DNA from 2 places in the Candidatus Rhodoblastus alkanivorans genome. Region 2 is predicted to be linked to the other one. Evidence: predicted binding sites of a transcription regulator. Region 2 holds the regulator's gene; the other holds the start of a gene.

Region 1 (14,367 bases), 1.1 Mb from region 2:
AAGACGAAGCCCTCCTCATCGAAGCCCTTCAGCAACACCATGCGAACGTTGGGATTTCCCCCGGCGTCCACCGTCGCCAGGCTCATGGCGTTGGGATCGTTGATCTCGTGCTTTTCCGCCTCGTCCATCCATTCCCTGAAGAGACTGAAGGGCTCGCGCAAGGGCCTATGGTTACGCCCCGTTAATGCGTTCATCGGAATATGGCCTTCCAAATGTCTCTTTGACGCGTCTCTTGGACTCGTCTCTTTCGTCCGGATTACGCCCGCGTGCGCCTGACCTCGCTCCAGCATAGTGAATCGTCGTCGGCCGGGCAGCAATATTTTCCGCTCGCGCGTCGCCTGATTGCCTGCGCCGTCCTGTGCCAGGCGCTGGCCGCCTGCGCCGTCATGACACCGCTCGGCGAAGGCATCGACACCCGGCCGACCGGTTCGATCTCGGCCCCGGCCCCGGCCCCGGATGCCGCGGCCTCCGCCTCCCTCCCCGCCTCGCTCGACGAGGAGGACCGCCGGCGCGCGCTCGGCGCATTGGCGATCGCGCTCGACCCCCAGGGCAATGGCGCCGCGGTGCGCTGGGACAATCCGGTGAGCAAGGCCCACGGGCAGGTGACGCCGATCGGCTTCGCTTATCCGTCCAAAGATCTCATCTGCCGCAAGTTCTCCGCCCGGTTCGACACTTCCGCCGGCTCCCGGACCGAGCAAGGCTCGGCCTGCCGCGGCAAGGACGCGGAATGGACGATCGCGGAACTCCAGCCGGAGAAGCCGGGTCCCTCCCTCTTGCGCGAAGCCGGAATCGCGCCCAAATAAATGTCAAGACATAGCGGCGGCGCCTCGCGTGGGCCGCCGATGAATTGGGCTTATCACGAGAATGCGCGATCCCTATCAAGTTCTCGGCGTCGCCAAGGGCGCCTCGCAGGCCGATGTCAAAAAGGCGTTCCGCAAGCTCGCCAAACAGCATCATCCCGACCAGAATCCGAAGGATCCCAAGGCGAAGGAAAAATTCGCCGAGATCAATACGGCGTACGAGATTGTCGGCGACGAGAAGAAGCGCGCCCAATTCGACCGCGGCGAGATCGACGCCGAGGGCAAGCCGCGCCATCCCGGATTTGAAGGTTTCGGCGCCGGCGCAGGCCCGGGAGGCTTCAGCGGTTTCCGCCGCGGCGGCGGCCCCGGCGGCGGCCAGCATTTCGAATTCAATTTTGGCGGCGGCGCCCCCGGCGCCGGCGCAGGCTTCGACGCCGCGGATATTTTTGCGGATTTGTTCGGCGGGCGCGGCGCCCGCTCTGGCGCCGGCGGCGGACGGCAGACGCACGAGGCGGGCGCCGACATCGCGCTGGAAGCCGCCATTCCGCTCGAAACCGCCATTCATGGGGGCAAGGCGCGGGTTCTTATGCCGAGCGGCCGGACGCTTGAAGTCAATATTCCCGCCGGCATCGAGGAAGGAAAGCAGATCCGCCTGCGCGGCCAGGGCCAGCCCAGCCCGGCCGGCGGCCCGGCCGGCGACGCCCTGGTGAGCGTGCGCTTCGAAAAGCATGGACTGTTCCGCATCGACGGCCGCGACCTGCGCCTCGACCTGCCGATCACGCTTTATGAAGCCGTGCTCGGCGCCAAGGTCGAGTCGCCGACGCTGAGCGGCAAGGTCGAACTGACCCTGCCGCCGCATTCCAATTCAGGCCGCACGCTTCGCCTGCGTGGCAAGGGATTGCCCGCCGCGGGCGGAAAGCCCGCCGGCGACCTGCTGGTGACCCTGCGCATCGTTCTGCCGGACAGCGCCGATCATGAGTTGGAAGAGCTGGCGCGGCGGATGCGCGCCGACAAGCCCTATAATCCGCGTAGCGAATTGGGCAAATAAAAAGCCCCCGGCCGTGTGGCCGGGGGCTTTGTTGTGATGGATTTTCGATATATGTTTTAGGATTTTAGAGTCCAAGGGGTTTCTTGATTACTTCTGAGCCAATGTCAGAAATTATTTTTATCGCTATATCGTAAGCACCTTTTGTAAGCTTTGATAAAAGCCCTTTCATTCGGATTGCGGCACTGTTTGTAGTATCTTCACTTGTTAACGCTTCCGAAACAATCTGCGGGACAAGCCCTCGCTCTGCTTCATCCAAATCATTTTGAATGACTTGTATCAAACGTTTCATTTCGTGGCGACGAGCCTCCCACTTTTCGCTCGATGGAGGTGTATCGTGGAAAAACATTATTGTTTTGGCTAAGCGTAGGAGTTCTGCCCCTGCCTCGGCGTCATAAGGTTGTTCTTGGAATTTGGCGCAAGCTCGGCGTAATGCGGCGATTTCCGGTCCATATGCTGAAGAAAATGCAGGTGCGGAATAATGATGCACGTCCTGAAAAAGTTTCACGGCGGCAATTGAAAATGCTTGCAGGAAATCAAAACAGGCGTCGCTCAGCACGAAACTATACTCCACTTGATAGCTTTCTGACCGAAACATCGAAGGTATGGTGCGGGCGGCCGGGCTCGAACCGGCACGGCCGAAGCCGAGGGATTTTAAGTCCCTTGCGTCTACCAATTTCGCCACGCCCGCAGCGGCCTTGTTATAAAGTCGGGCGTGGGCAGCGGCCAAGCGGAATTTCCGTCATTCCGTCAGTGAAAATCCCGCGACTTCGGAATGACTCGCACATTGCGCGGGTGGCGGGCGCGGTCTGGATCGCCGCGCGCCGATTCCGACAGGCGCGAGAGTTCGTCGGAGCGATCGTAAATCCGCCGCCCCAGAAGATGGACCACGCCGGCCCAGCTCTTCTGGATGCGCCCCTCCACCGCCATCAGCCGCGAAGCCATGGTCGGCTTGCGATAGAGTTCGAACAAAGTCGAATAAAGCGCGACATTGACGACGCCGGTCTCGTCCTCCAGCGTGATGAAGATCATTTTGCCATTGCCCGGCCGCTGCCGCACGATAACGAGACCCGCCGCCTTCTTCCAGGCGCCGTCGCGGCAGAACGGAAGATCGCTGGCGCGAATAAAATGGTCGCTCGCAAAGATCGGGCGTAAAATGCGCATCGGATGCGCGCGCAAGGACAGACGCAGGGTCTGATAATCGGCGACGACCTGTTCGCCGATCCGCAAATCCGGGAGTTCCGGATCTGGCTCGGCGCCCAGTTCCTCGACATTCGCCGCGGCGAACAGCGGCAGAGGCTTTGCCCCCGGCAGACGCCGCGCCGCCCACAATGCCGCGCGACGGTCGAGATTTTTTTCCGGCGCCAGGGACAAGGCGCGACAGGAGCGGAAGGCGTCGGCGTCGGCGATAATTTTCAGGCTGCGGACGGAAAGCCCGGCGCGGGCGGCGCAGGATTCGAGCGTTGCAAAACCCGTTTCGCGCACAGCGATGAGATGTTCCATCTCCTCCTTGACCAGCCCGCCGATCTGGCGAAAGCCGAGCCGCAACGCCAAGGCGTCGCCCGCCTGTTCCAGCGTGTTGTCCCAACACGAATGATTGATGTCCACGGGGCGAATTTCGACGCCATGCTCGCGCGCATCGCGCACGATCTGGGCCGGCGCATAGAAGCCCATGGGCTGCGCATTGAGAAGAGCGCAGGCGAAGACCGCCGGATGGCGGCATTTCAGCCAGGCGGAAACGTAAACAAGCTGGGCGAATGAGGCGGCGTGGCTCTCAGGAAAGCCATAAGAGCCGAAGCCTTTGATCTGCTCGAAACAACGCTGGGCGAAATCGCGCGCATAGCCGCGCGCGCACATGCGCTCGACCATCATCGTCTCGAATTCGCCGATGGTTCCGAGATGCCGGAAGGTCGCCATGGCGCGCCGCAGGCGATTGGCCTCTGCTTCAGTGAATTTGGCGGCGACCATGGCGAGGCTCATCGCCTGTTCCTGGAACAGAGGCACGCCGAGCGTCTTGCCGAGCACGCGATGCAATTCGTCGGGCGGGCCATGTTCCGGCGCCGGCGACGGGAAGCTGACCTTCTCCTCCCCCGCTCGGCGGCGCAGATAGGGATGGACCATGTCGCCTTGGATTGGACCCGGCCGCACGATCGCGACCTCGATCACCAGATCGTAGAATTTGCGCGGCCGCAGATGCGGCAGCATGTTCATCTGCGCGCGGCTTTCGACCTGGAACACGCCGATCGAATCGCCTGTGCACAACATGTCATAGACAGCGCGGTCCTCGCGCGGGACATCGGCGAGGCCGATGCTCAGGCCTTCATGTTGCGCGAGCAAATCAAAACCCTTGCGGATGCAGGTGAGCATGCCGAGCGCGAGAATATCGACCTTCATCAGACCGAGCGCGTCGATGTCGTCCTTGTCCCATTCGATGAATGTGCGGTCGGGCATGGCGGCGTTGCCGATCGGCGCCAAAGAATCCAGACGCCCGCGCGTCAGGATAAATCCGCCGACATGCTGCGAGAGATGGCGCGGAAAACCGAGAATCTTGCGCGCGAAAAACAGGACCTGCTCGATGATGGGATTGTCCGGATCGAGGCCGGTTTCGCCGATATGTTCCTTGTGCAGGCGCGGCGGCCCATAGGCGCCCCATTGCAGCGAACCGAGCGCGCCGATCATGTCCTCCGAAAGCCCGAAAACTTTGCCCATGTCGCGCAAGGCGCTGCGCGGGCGATAGGAAATCACTTCCGCCGCGAGTCCGGCGCGCTCGCGGCCGTATTTTTCATAGATGTGCTGGATGACCTCCTCGCGCCGCTCGTGCTCGAAATCGACATCGATATCCGGCGGCTCGCGCCGCTCCACGGAAATGAAGCGCGCGAAAAGCAGGTCGTTTTCGGCGGGATCGACGGAGGTGATTCCGAGCACATAACAGACCGCCGAATTGGCGGCGGAGCCGCGTCCCTGGCACAGAATATTCTTCTCGCGCGCGAAAGCGACGATGTCGTGAATGGTGAGGAAATAGGGCGCGTAATCGAGCTTCTTGATCAGCGCCAGTTCCTGATTGAGAAGGTCGCGCACCTTCTGCGGCGCGCCTTGAGGATAACGTTTCGGCAAAGCGCGGCGGACCAGTTCCTCCAGCCAGGCCTGCGGCGTCCAGCCGGCGGGAACCGGCTCGTCAGGATATTCATAGGAGAGTTCGCGCAAATGGAATTGCGCTTCCTTGAGAAAATTTTCGATTTCCTCGATCGCCTCCGGCGCATCGACGAAAAGCCGCGCCATTTCCTGCGGCTCTTTCAAATGCCGCTCGGCGTTGCTTTCAAGACGCCGTCCGGCCTCGGCGAGAGTCACATGTTCGCGCACACAGGTCAGCACGTCCTGCAAGGCGCGATCTTGCCGGTCGGCATAGAGCGCGTCGTTCTGCGCCAGCAATCTGACGCCCTGTGCGCGCGCGATGTCCCGCAGGCGCAAAAGACGGCGGCGATCCGCGCCGTCGCGCGGCATATTGGCGCCGAGCCGAACGCGGCATGAGGCTGCGCGCAGACGCGCGATGGTTTGTTCGAGAATTTCGAAAGTCTGCATCGGGAGAACGATCAAGAGCAGGTCGCCGGCGTCGGCCGTGAGATCGTCGAGCGCGAGAAGACATTCGCCCTTTTTGGCGCGGCGTTTTCCGAGCGTGAGCAGGCGGCACAATTGGCCCCAGCCGGCGCGATTGGCTGGATAGGCGGCGACATCCGAAGCGCCGTCGGAAAAGACGAGGCGCGCGCCGGCGAGAAGCTTGAATTTTTTCGCGCGCGCGGAAAGCTCGCCGCCGGCACGCGCAAATTCCTCCAGCGCGCTGAGGGCACGCACGACGCCGGCCACGGAATTATGGTCGCACAGGCCGAGCCCGCCGTAATTCATGCGCAGCGCGGCGCCGATCAATTCCGCCGGCGGCGAGGCGCCGCGCAGGAAGGAATAATGGCTGGCGCAGACAAGTTCTGAGTAATGGCTCACGCGAACAGCCCATGCAAAAACCAGCGCGGCATGTCGTCGCCGCGTTCGTAAAGGCCACGCCGGAACAGCCAGAACCGCCGGCCCTCGATATCCTCGACACGGTAATAGTCGCGGGTCGGCTCCTGCATCCCGAAAACGGACCAATCCGGGACAATGCGCTCCGGCCCTTCGGCGCGCAAAATCTCGTGCATTTTCCGACGCCAGCGGAACCGCGCCGGGGGGCCGTCCGGGGCGAGCGCCAGAACCTCGACCGGCTGGGGCGGATCGAACAAGGTGAGCGGGCGCGCCGGAGGCTCGCCCGCCCGCGGCTTGGACCAGGTTTCGGCAGCGGCCGCGGCGACGGGGACGGCGCGGCTTTCGCGTTCCGGCTCATGGGCGTCGCCCTGCATGAAGCGCAAGACGCGCGCGCGGCCGAAACGCGTCGTCAGACGATCAAGCAATTCGCCGAGTTCCCGCTCGGCTTCCTGCGTTTCGGCGGCGGCGAAATCGCCTTGCGCGGAGTCGAAATTTTCCGCGCGCGGCACGGCCAGGCGCAGGGCGTCGAAACCGAACCCAGGATCGAGCGGATCGGCCAGGGAATCGAGCTTCTCATGAAACAGCAAGGCGAGGATTTTCGGGTCGCGCGTTGGCTGCAGGGTTTCGACCGACAGCCGCCGCACAAAACCGTCGGCGCGGAAAAAACTCGCTTCGAATAAACGCCCGCCCTGGCTGCGCCGCTCCAAAAAAACTTTGGCCTCCTGGATCAGATCCATCAGAACGGCTTCGATGGACTCGCTTTGCGCCAGAGGCTCGGCGAAATGCCGCTCGACCATGCAATCGGGCGGCGGACGCAAAGGCGTGACGCGCACATCCTCCCGTCCCAGCAAGCGCTCGATTCTATGCGGAAAATCGGCGCCGAAACGCGCTGCGAAAGCGCGCGCGGGACGGCAGGCAAGGTCGCCGATGGTTTTCAACCCGGCGCGGCTCAGGGCGAGCAGCTTATCGTCGTCAAGCTCCAGAGCGGCAAGCGGCAGGCGGGCGGCGGAGGCTGCCGCCTCGTCAGGAGAAAAGACGCCGCCTTCCGAAAAACAGGCCAAAGCGCGCGCGCAATCGGGCGTCTGCGCGAGAGCCGCGCGGGCGGAAAAGCCCAATGCCGCCAGATCCTTGCATGTAAGGGACGCAAGCCCGGCCTCGCCGCCGAACAAGTGAGCGCAACCCGTTACGTCGAGAACGAGGCCATGCGGCTCGTCCAGAGCCGTCAGCGGCGTATAGCGTTCGCAATGCGCCGCCAGGGAAAGAAGGAGTTCATGATCCGCTCTGCGATCGGCCTCGGCGACGGCAAGCTGTGGGAGGCGGGCGCGAGCGTCCGCCAAGGTCAGGCCGGGCGCAAGTCCCTGGCGCAAAGCGGCGGGATTGAGCGCATAAAGTCTTTGCGCATTGTTTTTCTTTTCGACCAGCGCGAAAGGCGCCGCCTCATCCGGCGCGCCGCCAGCCTGGCGGGAACGCCACCGCTCCGTCGGCAGGAAAGGCAGGAACAGAGCCAGATAGCGCCGCATTGTAAGTCTCGGCGGTTTCGCGAAAGAAGCCTCGGTCACGCTGCCACTCCAAACGCCAGGAACAATCGGCTGCGCCGCCGCGATGGCGCAGCAGCGTGACGAAAAAACGCGGCGCGCCCGGCGCATTGGCAAGCAAGGCGCGGGAATTTTGCGGGCGCGCGCGCCAGCGCGAAACGGCGGCGCTGGGCGGCGCCCTTGTCGCCTCGCCGGCGCAGATCCGCAGCAGGAAAAGCGTGACGCCGGACGATTCCGCCAATCGCGCCAAACGCAGGGTCGCGGTGAGATCAAGCGCGCGCGGCGCGCCGAAAATTTCGATCAGGGCGGCGCCGAGACCCTTGCAGCGCGCGGCTTCGACCCCCGCGCGCAAGACGGCCTCGGCGTCGCGTCCGCGCACCAGCGATAAGCCAGCGGGATCGGCGCCAAACTCCGCCAATCCGACGCCGTTCAGCCGCCCGGTCTCGCCGTCGAGAAAATCCTGCCTGGCCCAGAGCAGCGGCCGCCCCGGCGCCGCGCGCAGGGCAAGGGCGAGGCCGAAGCCGGCGGCGGCGGACCAGTCGCCGCCGCGCGGCGCCAGCACTTCATGCAGGCCGGCGCGCTTCAACCCGCCGCCGAGAGCGGCGTCGACCTCCGCCGCGCCCAGAGAGAAACGTTCGGAGCGCTCCAGGGACGCGGCCCGAAAACCGCCCTCGCGCCGCGCCTCGATTTTGGCGAGCGCCAGACGCAAGGCGGCCAAAGTCTTTGCGCGGGGCGACGCATCGCCACGCCACGCATTGATCGCATGCATGGGCCAATCCAATGTTCCTGTTATGTTCTATAACAAAAACCGAAATCCATCCAGAGTCAAGCAGAGTCTCGGGAGCGCCAATCGGACATCCGTGATGTTTCTCGACGCCTTCGTCGGATCAAAACGCAAAAAAGCCCCGCCGCCGGCGTGAGCCGGACGGCGGGGCAGATGAGGTACAGCCAGATGGATCTCAGACGGGGCTAAACCCCGAAACCAGCATTCGTTCGCGCGGCGTGCAGTTCTCGCGTCGTCGCGTCCAGCGCCTTGCGCAACTCGACGACTTCCTGACGCAGGCCGTGGATTTCATCCTGTTGCGCCTGTATCCGGGCCGTCAGCAAATTAACCTGTCGTTCCCATGAATCGAGCACGGCCTTGACACGATCGTTGACTGCCTTTTCGAATTCGCCGGTCCGGCCGGCGACCAGTTCTTCTGCCTCGCTTTCCGTCTTGCGCGCCTGGGCGAGCATCAACTCGGACTCTGCATCCGTCTTTTTGTGTCCGAAAAAATGCTCAAGCAGTTTTTGCAGAAGAACCGGAGCGCCCAGAACGCCTAACGCCGTCGCCACAATATTCCACCAGGACGGCGCCGGTTGCCCGAGGCTGTCAGCCATGGTCATTCCTTTCGGCGGCTTCGCCGCTCTCTTGTCCGCAACTTTGAGGAAACGCGGCTATGCCGCCGCGAGGAAGAAGAAGAGGAGCAAAACCAAGATCGGAGCGAGCAACTCCATCGTCATTTCATTTCCTTGCGCGACAGGATGCGCTTGACCTGCGCGGGAAGCAGCGGAGCCGGCGACGCCGTTCCGACGCCCTTTTCATAGGTCCGCGCCCCGGCAAGCATGGCGTATTGCGCCGCCATGATCGCATAGCTCGACGGATCGAGCGGCGCGGCGTAGCCGGTCGCCGCTACGATCTGATAAAGCGTCAACAGCGGGCCCGTCAGCCACATTTGCAATGGCCGAGCGCCGGCGAAGAAAATCTTCGACCAGATCGGCATGTCGACCGCCAGATAGGCCGCGTTCTGGTCGGCCTGCAATTTCGCGAAATCGAGCGCGCTCTGGAGATCATCCTTGTGCCTGCCCTCAATCGCCTGAACCTTTACCGCTGCATTCGGATCGGCGCCGATCTTCTCGGCCAGTGCGGCAGGATCGTCGGCCGCGCCGCCCACCACATCCGCCAGGCTGTTCAGCACGACGGGCAGAACCATATTAAGTGGAAAAGGCGCGGCCGTCGAAACGGTCGAGCCAGCGCGAAAAGCAGCGCCGAGGATCGGGGCGCCGGCCTTTTCGACAGCGTTCGCTAGGGGGCCGAGGGTTGAAAAATCAAAGGCCATAGACCGCATCCCAGAAAGATTGGCATTCGGCCCAGGCCATCAAACCGACGGCGCATTGAATCGCCACAAGCATGTCACGCCCCCTTCGCCGCTTTGGTCAAAGCCTGCGCCGCGTCGCTATGTTTTTTTGCCGCCAGCGTGAGCCAAGCGACCGCGCCGACAAGGGCGACGCCGCCAACGACCAGCGCTGCGGCGCTGCTCGCGCCGACAGTCGCATGAGCGGCCACGATCGGACTGACGCCCTGCGGCACGGCCGGCGCGGCGACGAGGGCCGCGCTGCTGGCGATACTCCCTTTGATGGCCGCTTTGGCCTTTTCCTCTTTCACGGTCTGAAGCAGGGCGCCTTTCAGATCGGCGAGCGCCGCTGCCGCCTTTTTGGTATAGGCCAGCCGCCGCGCATAGCCGTTCTCGCCGCCGTTAACCAGTTTGGTCACAGTCTGGATCAGCCCACGGTCGGCGTAAGCGTTGATCCCGCGCTTCTTCCAGAACCACGCCGCGACGAGGGCCGCCGCGGGGAAATCCGCCGCGCGCGCGGGATCGGTTTCGAGCGGCAGCCCAAGCGCCGCGCCTGCTTGCCTGTAATTGGCGCGGCCGGTGAGCTGGATAACCCCGCGGCCCTTGAAGCGCGGCCCATCGCCAGGCTGGGTGTTGCCAAGGTCCTTGCGGCCATTATAGGCCTTCCCGCTCGCATATTCTGTCGTCGTGGCGAAGCCCGCGCTTTCCTCCGCGCATTGGCCGATGAAAGCCGCGAGCCGGTTCGGCGTGGAGATGTCGGCACAGCTGATGCAAGATTGCATGGCGTCGGCGAAACCCTCGATTATCGAGGGCTTGCCATGCGGACAAACGGCAAGAAGAACCTTGCGGAAATCAGTCATTGCGGCGCCCTTGCGCTGATGTGAGAGGTGAGCTCGGCGATCGTCCGGTCCTTCGACTGCGACCCACGCGACGATCCGACCCAATAGCCGACGACAGTGGAGAAGGCGGCGATCACGCCGCCGCCGAGCTGGTTGAGATAGGTCACCTGCCAGTCGGCAAGCGGCGCCGAGCGTGTGACGACAAGCGCCGTCACGGCTCCGAGCAAAAGAATGACGAGCGCCGACACGATGGCCGACGCGAATGTATTGTCGCGATCCATTCGAAGTTTCCGGAGAGCGGGAGCGCCCCCGCGTCACGAGGGTCCCCGAAGACGAATTGTTGGGGAAAAACCGGCGCAGGCCGAGCTTATGGCGCGCAGTTCGCGACGCCGGCGTTGCCGGTCACCGAATTGCCCTGGCCCGAGGCGCAGACAATCGGCGTCGGCATGGCGGAAGCGTCATTCCCGCTAACCAAGGCGTTGTTCGTGCCGTTCGGATCGGCCGTAAGGCTAACCCCGATGGCGCTTGTTGCGCCTGACGCCGGCGCGATCGTGTTCCCGGTCACCGATACGCCAGAAGAATTTTCGATGGAGATACCGGCCTTGGAATTGTTGATCCCTGTGATCGTGTTATTGGCCACAAAGGCGTTGGCGGTCACGTTCGATCCGGCGCCGAGCGCGATCCCGGCTGGGCTGTTGCCGGCCACAATCGTATTGTTTCTGATTACCGTACTCGACGTTCCATCCAGAGCGATCGTAGCGCCTGGCGACGCTATACCCACGCGAGGAGCCCCGAGCGTGTTTCCGATGATCGTCAACCCTGTAACCGAACCGATCGCTTCGATCGCATCCTGATAGACGTTGGTCATCGTGACATTGCTGATGGTCACATTGGTGGTATTCGCGCTCGTCGCCGCGCTGCCGCCAAATGGAACCGTCCCAACGCCAAGACTCGGCAGGTTGCTCGAATACATCGAACCATCGAATGAGCCGCCGTCGATCATGACGTTCTCCGTTCTCGCTGTGCTGTTGCCTACGCTGGCAAACCAGAGTCCATATCCACGAATATTTCGATAAGTAATATTCTTGCAATAATATTGATCCTGGCCAACCGGCATCGGCGCGTTAACGAGAATCACGGCCGAGCCATCGGATTCGCCATAACTGTCTTCGTAGAGTAGGCCGTCAGTGCTCGTATTGTAAAACCAGGTTGCCGAGTTGTTGCCCGGCTGGCAGGCCTGAAATGAGGCGTCGCCGGTCTGGAAATTGAGGTTGTGGAACCAATCATTCGCGCGCATTCCCGGCGACGTTGTGACCAGAGGCACATTGCCGAAGTGGCGGATGCCCGGATTTCCCGGCGACGAGACGGTATTTCTCAGCACGCCGTAGGCGATTTCCTGGTCGCTGCCGCGCAGAAAGGCGAAGCCACCCGATCCGTCGATCATGAAATATTTGAACTTGAAATGATCGACCCAAAGCTGCATCACGCGGACAGTGCTCGTCGGCGTGACGAAGCCGAAGTTCATGCCGTAATACTGGACATTCGCGATCGGCGCGGTGTCGGTCGTGCCGACCGGCATCATGATCGGATAGTCTGCTGGCGTCGTTATCGTCGATTTCAGCCAGCAACCGGGCTGCTGCCAGATCGTCAGGCCGCTTTGCCAATGCCAATTCCCGCTGAACGACACATAGCCGCCATGCGGACAATCGGCGATAATAGGCTGGTTTGCCGGCAGCGCGTTGAGCGCCGCCGTGTTGTCGGTCGTCCCGCTGTCGTCGCTGATGCCAAGCATGGACCATCTGACGGCATTGGCGAATTGCTCCTGCCATGCGGTATCGACGGAGAAAATCACGCCGGCGCGGACGTCGACAGAAACAACTGCGGCGACGATGCAGGCGAGAATCGCGACATATTTTTTCATGACGCGCGCCCCTATTGCTTGGTGGAGTAAAGCACTCCGACAGAACTTGCTCCGGTCGCAGGAGCGGACGCGCTTGTGGTCACTTGAACCGCCCACGCCTCACCAGCCGCGATTGCCGCCGTATGCGCTGTGTCTGAGCAGCTATTTGACGCCCCCGCGACAGTGCATGTGATCCCCGTTGCCGTCATCGACGTAGGCGCTCCAACATAGAGGGTGATCGTATCGCTATTCCCCGTCCCGGGCGCATTCGCGACATGAACTTGAAGGTTGGATAGGCTGCCGCCTGTCGGCGCCATTGCTTCATAATTCTGGTTTGCGCCGCCCGACCCGGGCACTGTAAAATACGACGTATTGGCGGGGACACTGAAAACCCACCCAAATGGCGTTGACGCAGGAACTCCCCCTACGGGATAGTAGGAAGTCCAAGTCGCGGCGCCTGGTGAAACGCTGGTCGCGGTCCACAAATAACTGGTGGAAGCATTGAGCCAGATCGAGCCTACGGCATAGCCCTGCGTGCTGTCGTCCGTGGACGTTGGATCGCGCGTCGTGGCGTTGCTTTTGGTCGGCTGAACGCCGGAATCTTGTATCTGGTTGGGGCCTGGGCCGCCGACGACCATGTCGCCATTGGAGAAGGTTCCGTTGACGCTAACGGATGGCGCCGGCGTTCCTGCCGGGACGGCGAATGCGTTCGATGTCAGCGCCGCGAGGACGACAACGGGAAGCAGATTTCGAAGCTTCATCTCGCGCCTCACTTGAGGTTGTAATAAGTGGCGGACGCCGTGGTCCCGGCGACGACGATCTGCATGCAAGCGAAAGGAAAGGTCTGCCATCCGGCCGAGACCGGGATCGTCGCTGTCGAACTGTCCGAAAACTGAAATGTGACGTTGCCGGCGACAGTGCAAAGAACGCCGACCGAGCGCGCCGCCGCATAGATCGTCCCAGGCGTCATGGCGACGGCGCCGGCGAAGGGCGCGCTTTGCGTGTCATAAACCGCATTGGTCGTTCCGGGCGTCGTCTGATCGACGCCGATTCTGCCAATCACGTTGGAGCCGGCGGGAAGCGCGGGAAGCGACGATACGCCGACGCTCTGACCAGTCCATGAAACGGAAAGCGTCCCCGTCAGAGTTTTCCAAATTGCCGAGAGCCAGCCCGTCAGCCCGGCCCCGCCGGACGGCATGGATATGCCGGAAATCGGCAATCCGCCCGGCTCCGCGACGGCGTCCGAGGCCGGCGTCACGCAAAGGCTCGACGCGCCTGGCTGGGGACCGATGGGGGTTGAATTGACCGGGATGAGATTCCCGTTCGCGTCTTTCAGATAATAGACCGTCATAAGTTCACCCCAAGGTGAAGAGAAAGGGCGTCGAGCCGATGTATTGGCTGTTCACCACATGGGAACAATCGAGGTTCGGGACATAGGCCGCCTGGGCGTCCGCAAGGATCGAGAACAGGCTCTGCTGAACGCTTGCCGGCATGTTGGCGATCAGGGCCAGCAGAGCGGCGCCCGACAGGCTGGACAAGGCGTTGGCCGGGCCAGCGGGCGAACAGGACGTGACCGAGAAAGACGCCGGCTGTCCGACCGTGAGCGTCGAATGGGCGAAAAGGTCGCGCGTATAGGCTCCATCGCTCGCGAGAAGCATGAAAGGGAACCGACCCGTGGGCCAGATCTTCGCCGCCGCGGGCATAAAGAACGTCAGAGAATTGCCGGAAACGGCAATTCCGCCGCCGCTCGCGCTCGTCAGCGGCGGAAGCATCCCGACCCGAGCGGTAAATTCGATCCCCGTCAGGTCGATTGGCGTCACGCCGTCGGCTTCGAAGAATTGCAGCGGCGGCGGAGCGAAATCCTCGTCCCCCTCGACGCTGGCGACGACCTGTTGCAGCGACAACAGCGAAATGTTTGACATCGACGCCTCACCTCAATAACGCGTCGCCGCGACGGCGGACGCGGCGTTCACGATCACGGGCGAGATCTGCTGGTTTTCGAGCCATTGACCATATGAGCCAGGATGAAGCTGGTTCATCATCAGGGGATCGTTGGCGAGCGTGGTCACCGCCGAGGGAAAGGGACCGCCTCCGGCGCTCTGCTTGTGGATCAGCGCATAGAGGCG
Region 2 (14,367 bases):
CATCTTTCGAGCGAGTTTCGCCACCCGAACCGTCCTATCCGTGCAGCCCAAAGTCCTGACGATCGTTCGCGCACTCTTGCCTTCGTCCAGAAGACGCCAAATTTCGCGACGAAGTTCCTTGTCGCGCGCGGCGGGTCCGAACGGAATTTCGATGTGGAGGCCGCGCGCGCCCGCGCAAGCGGCGGCGATCTTGCGGGCGGCGTCCAGACCAACCAGGCGCGCCAACCAATGGCCGTCCTCGGCGCACTTCTGGAGCGTCAAGATGCCGGGCATATAAACGCGCGTTCCCCCGTGCGCCCGCGCCAAAGACATCGCCGCTTCCTCGCCCGCAGCGACCGCGATTTCCGCAAGGATGCCCGTTAGCTTCATGCCGCCGCCCAAATTTCCGGATGTCGCGGGCGCGGCGCTCAAAGACGAAAGGCGCCGCGCCCGCCGGGTGAGAACCCAAACGCCCCCGAAGCGCCGACAAGGCCATCAATAGATGAGGCGGAGCGGAAACATGATGGGGAAAGGTTTCCTCCGGGCAGCGAGCGCCAACGCGCGAGACGCGATGGCGTCCGAGAATAAACAGTCCAAAAGGCCTAATTTGAAGTCGTGCGCCGATCGCGCTCAGGACGGCTCAGGAGCCCTATTGAACGCGGAGGCTTCGTCTCTTAGCCGCCGCGTTGCCTCTGCCGTCCAAGCCGTTAAATGGTGCTTCAAATTTGATTTTGAGGCCCGGAGTCAGAGGGGAGAGAAGCTTTGATGTTTTGGATCGCCTCGTCGGTCTTGACGGCGGCTTGATCGGCGAGCCGATACAGTGTCCGGTGAATGAACTCCAATGCGACGCCGGGCTCAAGATAAAACTGTCCACCGCTCTCCCGGACCGATTTCCTCCGGCGGCCATTGATGTAGGCTCTTACGAAATCCGCAAGCACCAAGAGGTCGCTACAGCTCTCCTGCGCCATTTCGAGGTGGCGAATAATCTCGATCTTTTCGCGCATTTGGGCCGCGTCGATCGCTGGCGCTTCCTGCGGCTCGACTCTTTTCAAAGCGGGTTTTGCCATGGTCCGTCCTCCGTTGGGCAAATTGCGCGCCAGGATTGCGCGGTCAATGGATGCTCTCCGACGTTTCGAAGCCGCCGAGGATCCGGCAGATTTCGAAGGCCGAGGTGGCAGTGAGCCCGTTTTGCTTCTCGGACCATTCGTTGATGAGATCGCGCGGATTGGCCGCCGGCGCGGAGGGAGAAAGCTTCTCGGCAAACTCGCGGTTAAGGGCGAGGCGCGCTTGAATGACTAAAAGCGCGTGGTTGACCAGATCGGCGACCGAGCTCGTGGTGAGGAACGGCACCTTCCCCGAACTGACGCCGAGGACGGCCCACACGTCTTCGTCGCTCCAACCTTCGGTCGTGGCAGGAACTTCCCCCGACGGCGGCACGACTTGCGTTTCGTCAACCCACGCCGTTATTCGGGAAAGCTCGCCGAACCATGCGCTGAGCAGCGCGGTCGGACGGGCGGACCCGTTGTAGCCGTCGAGGGCGCGGATAAAGTTGTTATTCGTCTCGATAATTGCGCTATTCGTCGCAATGCATTGGCGCCAGAAATCGCGCAATTCGGATTTGGAGGGGAAGTTGAGATTGATGGTTTTCATAGTCTTTCCTGGTTAAAATGCCAATTACGCGGCGGGGGACAAAAGCTTGAGGGCTTGGGAGCCGCCTTTGGTGTTGACGGCCGTTTGGCGAAGATCGTTCAGTCTAATCGGCCCGCTTGCGACGAACGTCCTGGCGTCCTCAAGAAGTTGGACGAGTTCGCGGATTGACGTGTTTTGCCCATAGGAAACGGCCGCCGCGCGCGCGTCGGCACCGTAAACGTCGAAATCGAGCGCAATCGCGACGAGGTCTTCGTCCAATGGCGCTTTCAAAACCAGCCGCTTGGAGCAGCGGCTGACGATTTGTTCATAGGCGCCGCGATCGACCTTCGTTCTCTTGAGAAGGTCTGGGTTCCCGCAGACGACAACGGGAAAGCCGAAACGCGACGGCAAATCGACCAGCTCTTTGAGGACGTTCAAATCAAGTTGCTGCGCCTCGTCTATGAGCAGATATTCGCCCTGTTTCCAGGATCCGGACGTGTCAAAGCGGTCCTCCAGGGCGCGCCAAATCGAGTCCGTGCTCTCGCGCCCTCCCCTCGCCACGCCCATGGCGTCGCCCAGAAGCCTAAATGCCGCCTTGCCCGTTCCCTGCGTCGCCGAAATACGCAAGTAGATCGCTTTTCGATCGTTCGCATAAAGGCGTTCCAGCGCGACCGTTTTTCCGATCCCCGGCGGTCCAATGATCGCGGCAGCGCGCAGGGTCGCACGCGAGTACGTAACGGTCTCGTCGATGCCGCGAGAAATCGACGTTTCGACAAAGCGAAAAGCCATCAGCGAGCGTCCCTCTTATTCGCAAGAAGACGTTGCATGAACGCCTGGTGATCTTCGGCGGAGCGTTTCAGTTCGGCCTGCTCGCGCGCGCGTCGTTCCTTTGGCGTTTCAGTCAAGCCGGAAGCGATGGCCCGCGCCTCGGCGGACGGGCCAATGTGCGCGCCGATCGGCGCATGCGGTTCACGCGGAAGAACTGACGCGAGTTGGATAATCTCCGCTTCCGCATCGATCGTTGGAATAGACCGACATAGCGCCTTGGCCGCCTTCACGCGACGCGCGCCGCGCGAGGCGGCCTCGCGCGCGCCGGATGGATCAAGGGGATGAAATTCCGCGTCGCGCTGCGCCAACCCCAGGAGGCGCCCTTTGTCGTCACGGATCGGAAGACGATCCCATGCTTGATATTTTGGCACCAGAACAATGACATAATCGCCCAAATAGCTTTGCAGCTCGTCGCAGGTCCATGATGCGCCGGAGAATTGAATTCTTCCCCCGCTGACGCTGCGTCGCTCTTCGGTCGAAAAGGCCGTGATGAAGGCTAATGGGTCGATTTCCGTTTTGGACCAGCCGGCCGCAATCGCTTTTTTGTACGCCTCAAAAGGCGGCAGACCCTTGAGTTTCCGACCCTTTTGGGGCCGATTATGATAAATTATGAGTTGTGCCTCGATCATCCTGACGAATTGGCCGAAATCTCCGCCGTATGGTGTCGGGGCCTTCCCGACATTCGAGGTTTTCGACTTCATCCGGTCGCCGCCGACCCAGCCGGGGATTTGCGCCAGATAATGCCGTTCAAACCGGCCGAAAAAGCCCTCGATTTCCTTGGCGCGGGCGTTATACGGCTTGGCGTTCACGACATTGCTTTCGCGGCCGAAAACGACCCTGTGGCCGAGAAGCTTCATTGCGTCGTCGACGAATTCGGCCCAATTATATTCGGACCCGTTGTCGAGGTAGAGCGTTCCCGGCATCCCCCAGGCCGTGGCCATGCGCAGAAAGCTCTCGATGACGTGGGCGTTGGTTACGCCTTTGCCTTCCTCCAGGATGACGACATCGAGCCACGCCCTTTGGGTCCCCGCGTCGAACCATGCGATAAATTTCGCGTGACGTTGGAAACCCTCAATTTTGGGCAAGAGCACGTCGGCGCTATGCACGTCGCCGTAGATCACGTCGCACGGCGCCAAGCCGCTCACGCCGCGAAGAATGCCCGGCAAATCGTCTTGGAACGCCTTGCGATCGCGGAGGAAGACGCCGGCTTTGCGCGCGATCCGTTCCGCCTTGATGAAATTGTCGGGCAACGCGCAAATGTCGGCCGATGCTTGAAAGCCGGCGGCGCGGCTAAGCTCTATGAGTTTCCGCTCAGCCATCAGGCGGATGTGGCCGAAGGAAGCCAGGTTCTTGTGCTCTCCCCGGATGTAAAGCCGCAATTCAGAGGCGATGCGTTTCTTGACTTCATCGTCAAAAGGAACGGAGCTGTCCCATTTTTGGGTTAGGATGACACGCTTTTGGCCTGCGTCCGAACGCTTTCGCCGCGCCAAACCGGCTTCAGCTTGGTCTTCATGGCGTTTGACCCAACGCATGATCGTGGCGACGGAAACATATTCCATCCGGCCGGTGCGCGGGTTAAGGAGTCGTCGTTGCGCCTCTTCGCGTGCCGCTTTCGCCCTCCCTTCCGACCCCTTAGGATGGGTAACAACCCGCATGACCAGGTCGTAGCGAATGTCGCGCTCTATTCGCGTAATGTCGCCGGGCGCTGGAGCTGCAACCGCGGTTGAAACACGCTTTAAACGCTCTTGAATGTAGGCGGGCAGGCTATCGACTTTGACTTCGTATTGACGCCCGCCGCGGCCGCCGCGCCCGGCGACTTCCCGGACAACCAAGCGCGCGCCGTTCCAAGTCGCCGACGGGTTCTTGCTGGCCCGCATGATGGCGCGTTCAATCGCCCGGCTCGATATGGCTGCTGCGTCGGCGATGACGGCGATGGGAAGGAAGTCCCTCACGCTACTTTCTCGGGGAACAGTTCTGCAAGGAGACGCTGACGAAGTTCGTCCGCACGTCGGCTGTGGCGTGCTCCTTTCAACGCCTTTTCCGCGGTTTGCCTGTTAACGCCGGCTGCATTACACCAAGCATTGAGGCTGGAATTTCGCGCGACTAATGCCGCGCGGACGGTCTGATACAGATCGTCTGACCCGGCAATTGTAATTACGAGAGGGAGGGTGCGAACGATTTTGGGCATTGCGCCGCCTAATGTCTTATTTCGGTGCATTTTGTTCAGAATAACGCACATTTCGGTATATGGCAAGCGACTACGACGATGCCAGACTGGCGGAGGCGCTACGCGCCGTGATAAAGAAAAAGCGAGTCTCAATGAAACTAATTTCGGAGAAATTAGGGATTTCGTATCGCACTGTTCAGAATTACATAAATGGTGAAAACCGTATTCCTGCCGATTTTTTCTTGCGTCTGGCACATTTGTTGCGCATAGACGCGGACTATTTTATATATGGCGACTTTCGACCGCACCATTCCGATCTTTATGACGCTGTTTGCGGATCGCTTATTGAGCTTGGCCTTATGCCATCTTTGGGGCCTGAGACGCCTCAGCACGAGCGCGAAAAGGCATTAACACTGGCGGCCCGAATGACAGCCGATTTGGAGGCCCGATATGATCGCTTTCGGGCAGAAGGCGCGTTCGGTCCCTTCGTCTCGCACCTTTCGTTTGGGCGCCGCGAAACCAAGACCGGTTGATGTTCGGCAAAATGTTCGCCAATCGTGGGATTTGGCGTAGCATGTTCGCCAATCCTTTTTGAAAATGTATAGAAAAATCAACAGCATCGCACATACGGAAAATCAGCCGAGTGTTCGCCAATCCGGTTTGGCGAACACTACACACCTACAAGGTTGTTATTAAAGAGATTTTCGAGTCCCGGCGTGCAATTACCGAATTCCGGGATTTGCAATTAATTTTACGCGCTCCAGCAGCAACCATCTCACATCTTTTCGATTGCAGAACCAAGCGCGAACATCTATCTTCCGTTCATGATTTGTATTGGCGTGATTCTGAAGCGCCAAAGCAACGCCGGATGCGGCAAGATTAGACAGGGCGCGGCCATGCTGACCAGGAAACAAAGCGAATTGCTTCGTTATATTCATGAGCGCCTGAAAGAGACCGGCGTGCCTCCATCCTTCGACGAAATGAAGGACGCGCTCGACCTGCGCTCGAAGTCCGGCATTCATCGCCTCATCATGGCGCTGGAGGAGCGCGGCTTCATCCGGCGCCTGCCAAATCGCGCCCGGGCGCTGGAAGTTTTGCGGCTGCCCGAGTCGTCAACCCCGGCGGCGCCGCGCGGCGGACGTTTCGCGCCAAGCGTCATCGAAGGCAATCTCGGCAAGACCCGGCCAGTCGTCGCGGGCGACCCCTCCGATTCGAGCCAGAACGTCGCCATCCCCGTCATGGGCCGCATCGCGGCCGGCACGCCGATATCGGCGCTGCAAACACGGTCCCACAGCATCGCCCTCCCCCCGGACCTGTTGTCCAACGGCGAACATTACGCGCTCGAAGTCCGGGGCGATTCGATGATCGAGGCCGGCATTCTCGACGGCGACACGGTGGTCATCAAGAAGCAGGAATCCGCCGAGTCGGGTGAAATCGTGGTCGCCTTGATCGACGACGAGGAGGCGACCTTGAAGCGCTTGCGCAAGCGCGGCGCCTCGATCGCGCTGGAAGCCGCCAATCCGGCCTATGAAACGCGGATCTTTGGGCCGGACCGGGTCCGCATCCAGGGCAAGCTGGTGAGCCTCGTGCGCAAATATTGAGCGGAGTTTTCGCGGACGACGGGAAAAGCGACGAAGAAACTCATGCATTATTTCAATATGTTAGATGGTTAATTGTTTCCCGTCGCGCCTTTAGCTCACGGTCGCAGTGACAGCCGGAAGGGTCGCTGCGCTGAATTTCTGGCGTTATTCCATGGACAAATTTTGAGCTCAGTTCTCTGGCGGGCCGGGGAATTGACGCTTAACCTCTGTGAAGGCGTTTTGTCCCTGGCAAAGGAGTATGCGCATGACCCGCGATCAACTCACCGAACGCATTCTCGACATCAAGCGCGAAAAACGCCTGACATGGCAGCAGATCGTCGAAGCGACCGGCGAAATGGCGGATGTGCTGATCGTCGGCGCGCTGCTCGGCCAGATGCGCCTTCCCGAGGCGCTCGCGGCCAAGTCTGCCGCTTTTCTCGGCCTGACCAAGTCGGAAGAGCGGATGCTGACCGAGGTTCCGATGCGCGGCCAGAATTCGCCGATGCCGCCGACCGACCCCCTGCTCTATCGCTTTTACGAACTGCTCATGGTCAATGGACCGGCGATGAAGGAACTGATCCAGGAGGAATTCGGCGACGGCATCATGTCGGCGATCGATTTCGACATGGCGATCGAGCGCCAGCCCGACCCCAAGGGCGACCGGGTCAAGATTTCCATGTCCGGCAAATTCCTGCCCTACAAATATTACGGCGCCGGCCCCGGCGTGCCGCCGAATGGCGCCAAGAACGGATAATCAATCCCGCTATTCCCGCGAATCGTCCTTCGTCGCGGGCGACTCCGGCGCGGCGGCGGGACGCAATGGCGCAAGCGCCCGGCGGCGCGGCGCGCGTGACCAGGGGCGATCCTCGCCTGGCGCGCGGGTTGTGCGCCATTCCATGCCTTTCGGGCCGAAAGCCAGTGTCACCGCCCCGGTTTCCCGGAGCTTGCGGCGGTCGAGCAGAATTTTTGGCGTGCAATAGCTCGGCGCATAGAGCGGCGAAATGACGACCTGCGCCCGGGCGCAATCCTCATGGAAGGCTTCGCCGTCGAGCACCAGGGCCGCCGCTTCGCCATTGCGCATTACGCCGACGCAACCGAGCGTGTCGCAACGGCCGGCGGCTTCGGCTTCGGACGCCGGGCGCAGGTCGGCGTCGGCGCGCAGCCATTGTTCGGCGGCAAAGGAATCGCGCCTTTTGCCGAGAAGCGCGAGGCGCCCTCCGGCGTCGCGCAAAGCCGCATATTCCCCGGTCGGCGCCACGGCGAGATCGAAGCGCTGTCCGCTCGCCGCCCCCAACAGGCCCAGGCCGACCAGCGGCAGCGCCGTAAGCTTCATCAGCCGCGTCCGCCACAAGACGGCGGAGAGAACCGCGAGCGTCAGGCAGGCGATCGACCAGGGCGCGAAAGCCGGCAGGGCGATAGTCGCGCCCGGCGCCGACCCGATCCAACGCGCGATCGTCATGATCATGCCGACGCCCGCGCCGAGATAGGACCAAACCAAACCGTCCGCGCCGAAAGGCGCGAGCAACGCGCCGAGCAACGCCGCCGGCACCGCGAAAAGCTCGATCATCGCGAGCGTCAGCGGATTGCCGATGAGCACATAGGGATTCAATTCATGAAAGTCATAGGCCATGAAAGAGGCCGTCGCGGAGGTCGCGCAGAAGGTGGCGGCCAGTGCGCCGAACACGCGCAGGCGGCTGATTTCCCCCATATGGTCGGCGAGCCCCCGCGCTTCGCGCTCGGCCTCGGTCCCGACCGCCTTGGGCGCGGGATTTGGCCTCCCGCTCGCCGCGCCGCGCGATTCGTAAACCGCAATCAGCGCGGCGACGGCCGCGAAGGATAGCTGGAAACTCGCGCCAAGCAGCGCCTCCGGCTCCCAAGCGATCACCGCCAGCGCCGCGAAAGCGAGATTGCGCATGGAAAGCGCCGGCCGTTCGGCGATGACCGCGCCGAGCAGAATCAGGGTCATGAACAAAGCGCGTTCCGAGCCGACGCGCGAGCCGGTGAACAGGCCATAGGCCAGCGCCCCGAGCATGGCGAGCGCGGCCGACCATTTCTTGATCGGATAGTTCAGCGCGAGAGCGGGGAAGAGCGCCAGAAAACCGCGAAAGCCGACGAAGAAGATGCCCGCGACCAGGGTCATCTGGACGCCGGAAATGGTGATGATATGAAAAATCCCCGCCTTGGCGATGGTTTCCCGCGCCGCTTCCGAAAGGAGGTCGCGCTTGCCGGTGACCATCGCGGCGGCGATCGCGCCATTGTCGCCGCCTATGCGATCATAGACCCTCAACGCCAGCGCGTTGCGCGCGCGGTCCACCGCCGCATAGAGGCGCGGCCGCCAGTCCGCCGTCCGGGGCGCGGGAAGAGCCTCCGCCTTGCCCAGCACATTGCCGACGGCGCCGATGCGCTGAAAATAAGCGTCGCGCGCAAAATCATAGCCGCCCGGCAGCGCCGCGCGCGCCGGCGGCAGCAGCCGCGCCTTGATGGTCAGGAAATCTCCCGCGGCGAAAGCAGGAACGCCGCGCATGGTCAAGCGCACGCGATAAGGCGTCTGCTCCGGCGCGAGACGCTCGGCCTCGGTGACGCGCAGCAGGAAACGCGCGCCCTGGGGCCGGAAATCGACCTCTTCGACGAAGCCGGCAAGCTCACCGATGTAAATGCGATCCAGCACTGGCGCATCCACCCGCGCCGCGCGCCAGCCACCGGAGAACTCGCCCGCGGCCAGCGCCGCGAGGATGACAAACACGGCCGAAAGCGTACGCTGCTCGTGCGCAAGAAAAGCCAGCGCAGCAAACAGAACCGCCGTCGCCCCGACGACCCAAAGAACCGGCTCGGTCGGCGCGACGAGATAATAGATCGCGCCGGCGCCCGCCGCCGCCGGCAACCACAGGAAAGGCCGGCGCAGATCCCATTCCTGCTCCAAAGCGGCGGCAAAATACAGGCGCAGGGCGGCGAGCGCGGCGCCGGGCGAGAGGCGCAGCGCCGCAAGGCTACCAACCCTGTCCGTCAGCCCCTTGGGAGCGGACGCCATGCGATTGCCCCTTTTTCTGGCGACGAAGCCCATGCTACACGAACGCGCTGCGGCAAGACCACTCCCTTGGCCTCTCCCTCGGCCATTCCCCGCGCCGCCTCAGGTTTCATCGCAATGTCTCATTCCGTCGTCACGCGTTTCGCACCCTCGCCCACTGGCTATCTCCACATCGGCGGCGCGCGCACCGCTCTCTTCAACTGGCTCCTCGCCCGCCAGACCGGCGGCAGGATGCTGCTGCGAATCGAGGATACCGACCGCGAACGCTCGACAGATTCGGCGATCGCCGCGATCATCGACGGGATGAAATGGCTCGGCCTCGACTGGGATGGCGAGACCATCTACCAGTTCGCGCGCGCGGGACGCCATCGCGAGGTCGCCGAGGAAATGCTCGCCAGGGGCGCGGCCTATAAATGCTACGCGACGCCGGAAGAGCTCGACGAGATGCGCGAACTCGCACGCAAGGAGGGCCGCCCGCCGCGCTATGATGGGCGCTGGCGCGACCTCGGCGGCACCGAAGCCGAAAGCGACGCGATCGCGCAAGGCCGCAAGCCGGTGGTCCGCCTCAAGGCGCCGCGCGAGGGCGAAACGATCATCGAGGACAAGGTCCAGGGAATTGTCACCTTCCCCAACAAGGACCTCGACGACCTCATCCTGCTGCGCTCCGACGGCACGCCGACCTATATGCTCGCGGTGGTGGTGGACGACCACGACATGGGCGTGACCCAGATCATCCGCGGCGACGACCATCTGACCAACGCCGCGCGCCAGACCCACATCTATCAGGCGATGGGCTGGGACATTCCCGCCTTCGCCCATATCCCCCTCATTCACGGGCCAGACGGCGCGAAAATGTCCAAGCGCCACGGCGCCCTCGGCGTGGACGCCTATCGCGCCTTGGGCTATCTGCCGGAAGCCCTGCGCAATTATCTGGCCCGTCTCGGCTGGAGCCAGGGCGACCGCGAGTTTTTCTCGACCGACGAGCTGACCGAGGCCTTTTCGCTCGCCCAGGTGCATCGCTCGCCCGCGCGGTTCGACTATGCGAAGCTCGAAAACATGAACGGCCATTACATGCGGGCTATGGACGATTCCGCTTTGCTGGCGCAGTTCATCGTCGCCCTGCCCTATCTGCCCAATGGCGAGGAGATTGTGGCGAAGCTCGACGACGCCAAGCGAGCGCAGCTCGCCAAGGCCATGCCGGGCCTGAAGGAGCGCGCCAAGACCCTGATCGAGCTGGCGGACGGCGCGCGCTTCCTCTTCGCCGAGCGTCCGCTCGAATATGACGAAAAGGCGCGTTCCCTGCTCAATGAGGCCGGTCGCGCCCATCTGGCCGCGCTCGCGCCGAAGCTCGCCGCGCTGCCGGAATGGACGGCGCCGGCCGCCGAAGCGGCGGTGCGCGCCTATGTAGGAGAAACGGGAGCCAAGCTCGGCCAGGTCGCGCAACCCCTGCGCGCCGCGCTCACCGGCCGCGCGACGTCGCCGGGCATTTTCGATGTCCTGGAGACGCTTGGCTGCGACGAAAGTCTTGGCCGGATCACCGACGCCGCAGGCGCCTCTATCGTTTAAGATGCTGTCATCTTGAACCTGCCCGGACAATAAGCTACTCATTCGCAGTGCACAATATTAACGCGATTTTGCCGCTTTGCGTCCCGCGAATAGTGTTGCGGGGACGCGGCGGCGCGCCGTTTGCGGCGTCAGCGAAAAGGCGAACCTCATGAGCGAAACGGGTAAGTTTACATTCGGCGACAAGACCGTCGAAATGCCGATCAAGCACGGCTCGATCGGCCCGGCGGTCACCGATATCGCCAAGCTGTACAGCCAGACCGGCATGTTCACTTACGACCCCGGCTTCACTTCGACCGCAAGCTGCGAATCCAAGATCACCTATATCGACGGCGACGAGGGTGTCCTTCTCTACCGCGGCTATCCGATCGAACAACTCGCCGAGCACGGCGACTTCCTCGAAACCTGCTATGTCTTGCTTTATGGCGAATTGCCGACGGCCAAGCAGAAGGCGGATTTCGACTATCGCATAACGCGCCACACCATGGTTCACGAGCAGATGGCGCGCTTCTTCTCCGGCTTCCGCCGCGACGCCCATCCGATGGCGGTCATGGTGGCTTCGGTCGGCGCGCTCTCGGCCTTCTATCACGACTCGACCGACATTTCCGACCCGCAGCAGCGGGTGATCGCGACCATGCGCATCATCGCCAAGATGCCGACGCTGGCCGCCATGGCCTATAAGTACAGCATCGGCCAGCCCTTCATCTATCCGAAGAACGACCTCGACTATACGTCGAACTTCCTGCGCATGTGCTTTGCCGTTCCTTGCGAGGAATATAAGGTCAATCCGATCGTCTCTCGCGCGCTCGACCGTATCTTCATCCTGCACGCCGACCACGAGCAAAACGCCTCGACCTCGACTGTCCGTCTCGCCGGTTCCTCGGGCGCCAATCCCTTCGCCTGCATCGCCGCCGGCATCGCCTGCCTGTGGGGCCCGGCCCATGGCGGCGCCAACGAGGCGGCGCTGAAGATGCTGACGGAAATCGGCTCGGTCGAGAATATTCCGAAATATATCGCCAAGGCCAAGGACAAGAACGATCCCTTCCGCCTCATGGGCTTCGGTCATCGCGTGTACAAGAATTACGATCCGCGCGCCAAGATCATGGCCAAGACCTGCCATGAAGTCCTCAACGATCTCGGCATCAAGGACGATCCTTTGCTCGATGTCGCGGTCGAACTGGAGCGCATCGCGCTTCACGACGACTATTTCATCGAGAAGAAGCTTTATCCGAACATCGACTTCTATTCCGGCATCACGCTGAAGGCGATGGGCTTCCCGGTTTCCATGTTCACGGTGCTGTTCGCGCTCGCCCGCACGGTCGGCTGGATCGCCCAGTGGAAGGAAATGATCGAGGACCCGAGCCAGAAGATCGGCCGTCCGCGCCAGCTCTATACCGGCGAACCCAGCCGCGACTATGTGATGATGGGGTCGCGTTGAGTTCTTCCCGCTTTAACCGCGGCGCGGCTTGCCGCGCCGCCGGCTTGGCTGCGCTCCTCTGGCTTGGCCAGGGGAGCGCTCAAGTCTTCGCGCAAGCCAACTCGCTGGAGGAAGGCGGCCTCGTCGAACAGAGCGGCGACCCCACGCCCATCAACGACAAGGCTTTCGATTGCGGGGTCTTCCGCCGTCTCATCGCGGCGGCGCCCGATGGCTTCAAGGCCTTGCGCGGGCCGACGCAGAAAGAAGGCGAGGCGGTGACGACCTATGGCGTGACCGAGAATCTGTTCGGGGCCTGCCAGATCATCGACAAGAAAAAGATCGGCGAGATCATTTATTCCTGTCAGGCTGGCAAGATCGATCTGGCTGACATCAAGGCGACCGTCGAGGCTTGCCTCGGCCAAAACGCCTTCGGCTATGCGGGAAACGAAAATCCGCATACGCCTTTCTTGAAATACGAGCCGCGACTTGGCGACGCCAGGGCGCGTGTTCTGGTGCTGAAGACTTTCGGCAAGCAAACGCTGGCGATCATGAATATGCGTTAAGCCTTTTCGTGCTTCGCCGTCATTGCGATCCATGGGACGCACCTACCGCGCCCATGCATCGCAATGATGTTTTCAATTTATTTTCAAAACTATAAACGAATTATCTGACAAATCGCTTCCGCCGCCTTTTCGCTCGGGCGCTTGCCGTCCGTGATCGCGAGCCGGTCCTCGATCCGGCCCATCGCCTCGATCTGGCGGCGCCGCTCGGACCCGTCGTCGAGGATTTCCGCGAGGCGTTCGGCCAGCCACGGCCCGTTGGCCTCGTCCTGAAGCAATTCCGGGAAGGCCTTTTCGCCCAGAATGATGTTCGGCTGCGCCACCATGCTCACCTGGATCAGGCGGCGCGCGAAAAACTCCTCGATCTTGGGAACTCTATAGGCGACGATCGTCGGCGTCCGCGACAAGGCGAGTTCGAGAGTGACTGTCCCCGAGGCCGCCAAGGCCGCGCGCGCGGCCCGAAAGGCGGCATATTTCTCGTCATCGCCCACGACGACGCGCGGCTTGACGCGCCACTGCGCGATCATCTCCCCCACCCGCGCCGCCAAGCCGCGAGAGGTCGGCAGAACATAGTCCAGGCCGGGATACGCCGCGTCCAGTCGGGCGATGGCGTCGCCGAAGGCGTCGCCCATGCGCTGGACGACCGAGGCGCGCGATCCGGGCAGCACAAGAATCGGCCCCTTCTTCTTGGCCTCGTCATCGCCCCGCAGCGCGTCCCGCCGCTCGATCAAAGGATGGCCGATATAGACGCAGCGCGGGCCGCCGAGCCGCACGTGAACCTCGGGTTCGAAAGGAAAGATCGCCAGAATCAGATCGACATAGGCGCGCATTTTTTTCGCCCGCCCCGGCCGCCACGCCCAGACCGTCGGCCCGACATAATTGACGATCTTCATGTTGGGCAGGATTTTGCGCACCCGCCGCGCCACGCGATGGTTGAAATCCGGGCTGTCGATCAGGACCAGAACGTCCGGCCGCGCAGCGATCACGGCGCGGGCCGTCTGGTCGATCCGCCGCAGCACATTGCGCAGATTGGCGAGCACCGGCAGCACGCCCATCAGCGAAATCTCATGCATCGGAAACAGGCTGACGAAATTCTCGGACGTCATGGCGTCGCCGCCGACGCCCATGATCTCGACGCCAGGAACCCGTTCCCGCAAGGCGCGGATCAGGCCCTGCCCGAGCAAATCGCCCGAGGGCTCACCCGCGATCACGAAAATTTTCAAACCTGCGTCTCCCGCGAAAAACCGTAAAGAAACAGGCCGGCTTTTTCCGCCTGCGCCGCCACCGCCGCGCGGTCGAGAATCAGCACCCTGCCCGCTTCGACCGCAATGCCCATCAGCCCGGCCTTCGCCGCCGAGGCCACCGTCTCGGGCCCCATGGCCGGCAGATCGACGCGCAAATCCTGACCCTTTTTCGGCGCCTTGATCAGCATTCCGGCGGGTCCCTTCGCCCGCCAGCGTCCCTTTTCGCGTAATTCGGCGACCCGCAGCAGCATGGCGTCAGTGCCTTCGGCGGCTTCGAGCGCGACAATCCGGCGTTTTGCAAGCACGAGGGCCTGGCCGCAGTCGAAGGCCGAGAGCGCTGCGAGGCAGTCATGGCCGAAGGCGAGGTCTTCCGCC

Evidence for each region. Region 2 encodes LexA, which represses DNA repair genes until DNA is damaged. Its sites were predicted from a motif close to TGTTCNNNNTGTGTTCNG; they were not measured.
Region 1: the regulator LexA is predicted to act here: its motif matches at 8,170-8,187, upstream of K2U94_RS15290 (ImuA family protein).

What each region holds. Positions count from the first base shown of each region.
Region 1 is NZ_JAIVFP010000001.1:3,290,852-3,305,218, forward strand. It holds gene pdxH (pyridoxamine 5'-phosphate oxidase) at 1-194, opposite strand, end outside; gene K2U94_RS15260 (RT0821/Lpp0805 family surface protein) at 267-803, shown strand; gene K2U94_RS15265 (DnaJ C-terminal domain-containing protein) at 865-1,848, shown strand; gene K2U94_RS15270 (DUF2321 domain-containing protein) at 1,913-2,404, opposite strand; tRNA gene K2U94_RS15275 (tRNA-Leu) at 2,452-2,536, opposite strand; gene K2U94_RS15280 (error-prone DNA polymerase) at 2,596-5,838, opposite strand; gene K2U94_RS15285 (Y-family DNA polymerase) at 5,835-7,373, opposite strand; gene K2U94_RS15290 (ImuA family protein) at 7,291-8,157, opposite strand; gene K2U94_RS15295 (hypothetical protein) at 8,358-8,768, opposite strand; gene K2U94_RS15300 (hypothetical protein) at 8,888-9,487, opposite strand; gene K2U94_RS15305 (glycoside hydrolase family 19 protein) at 9,562-10,362, opposite strand; gene K2U94_RS15310 (hypothetical protein) at 10,359-10,622, opposite strand; gene K2U94_RS15315 (right-handed parallel beta-helix repeat-containing protein) at 10,709-12,262, opposite strand; gene K2U94_RS15320 (hypothetical protein) at 13,011-13,592, opposite strand; gene K2U94_RS15325 (hypothetical protein) at 13,597-14,163, opposite strand; gene K2U94_RS15330 (SGNH/GDSL hydrolase family protein) at 14,176-14,367, opposite strand, start outside.
Region 2 is NZ_JAIVFP010000001.1:2,237,221-2,251,587, reverse strand. It holds gene K2U94_RS10585 (hypothetical protein) at 1-369, opposite strand, end outside; gene K2U94_RS10580 (hypothetical protein) at 699-1,046, opposite strand; gene K2U94_RS10575 (hypothetical protein) at 1,090-1,629, opposite strand; gene K2U94_RS10570 (AAA family ATPase) at 1,654-2,397, opposite strand; gene K2U94_RS10565 (hypothetical protein) at 2,397-4,388, opposite strand; gene K2U94_RS10560 (helix-turn-helix domain-containing protein) at 4,684-5,136, shown strand; gene lexA (transcriptional repressor LexA) at 5,500-6,204, shown strand; gene cynS (cyanase) at 6,449-6,937, shown strand; gene K2U94_RS10545 (ComEC/Rec2 family competence protein) at 6,947-9,211, opposite strand; gene gltX (glutamate--tRNA ligase) at 9,326-10,774, shown strand; gene gltA (citrate synthase) at 10,923-12,209, shown strand; gene K2U94_RS10530 (hypothetical protein) at 12,254-12,751, shown strand; gene lpxB (lipid-A-disaccharide synthase) at 12,841-13,971, opposite strand; gene K2U94_RS20635 (LpxI family protein) at 13,968-14,367, opposite strand, start outside.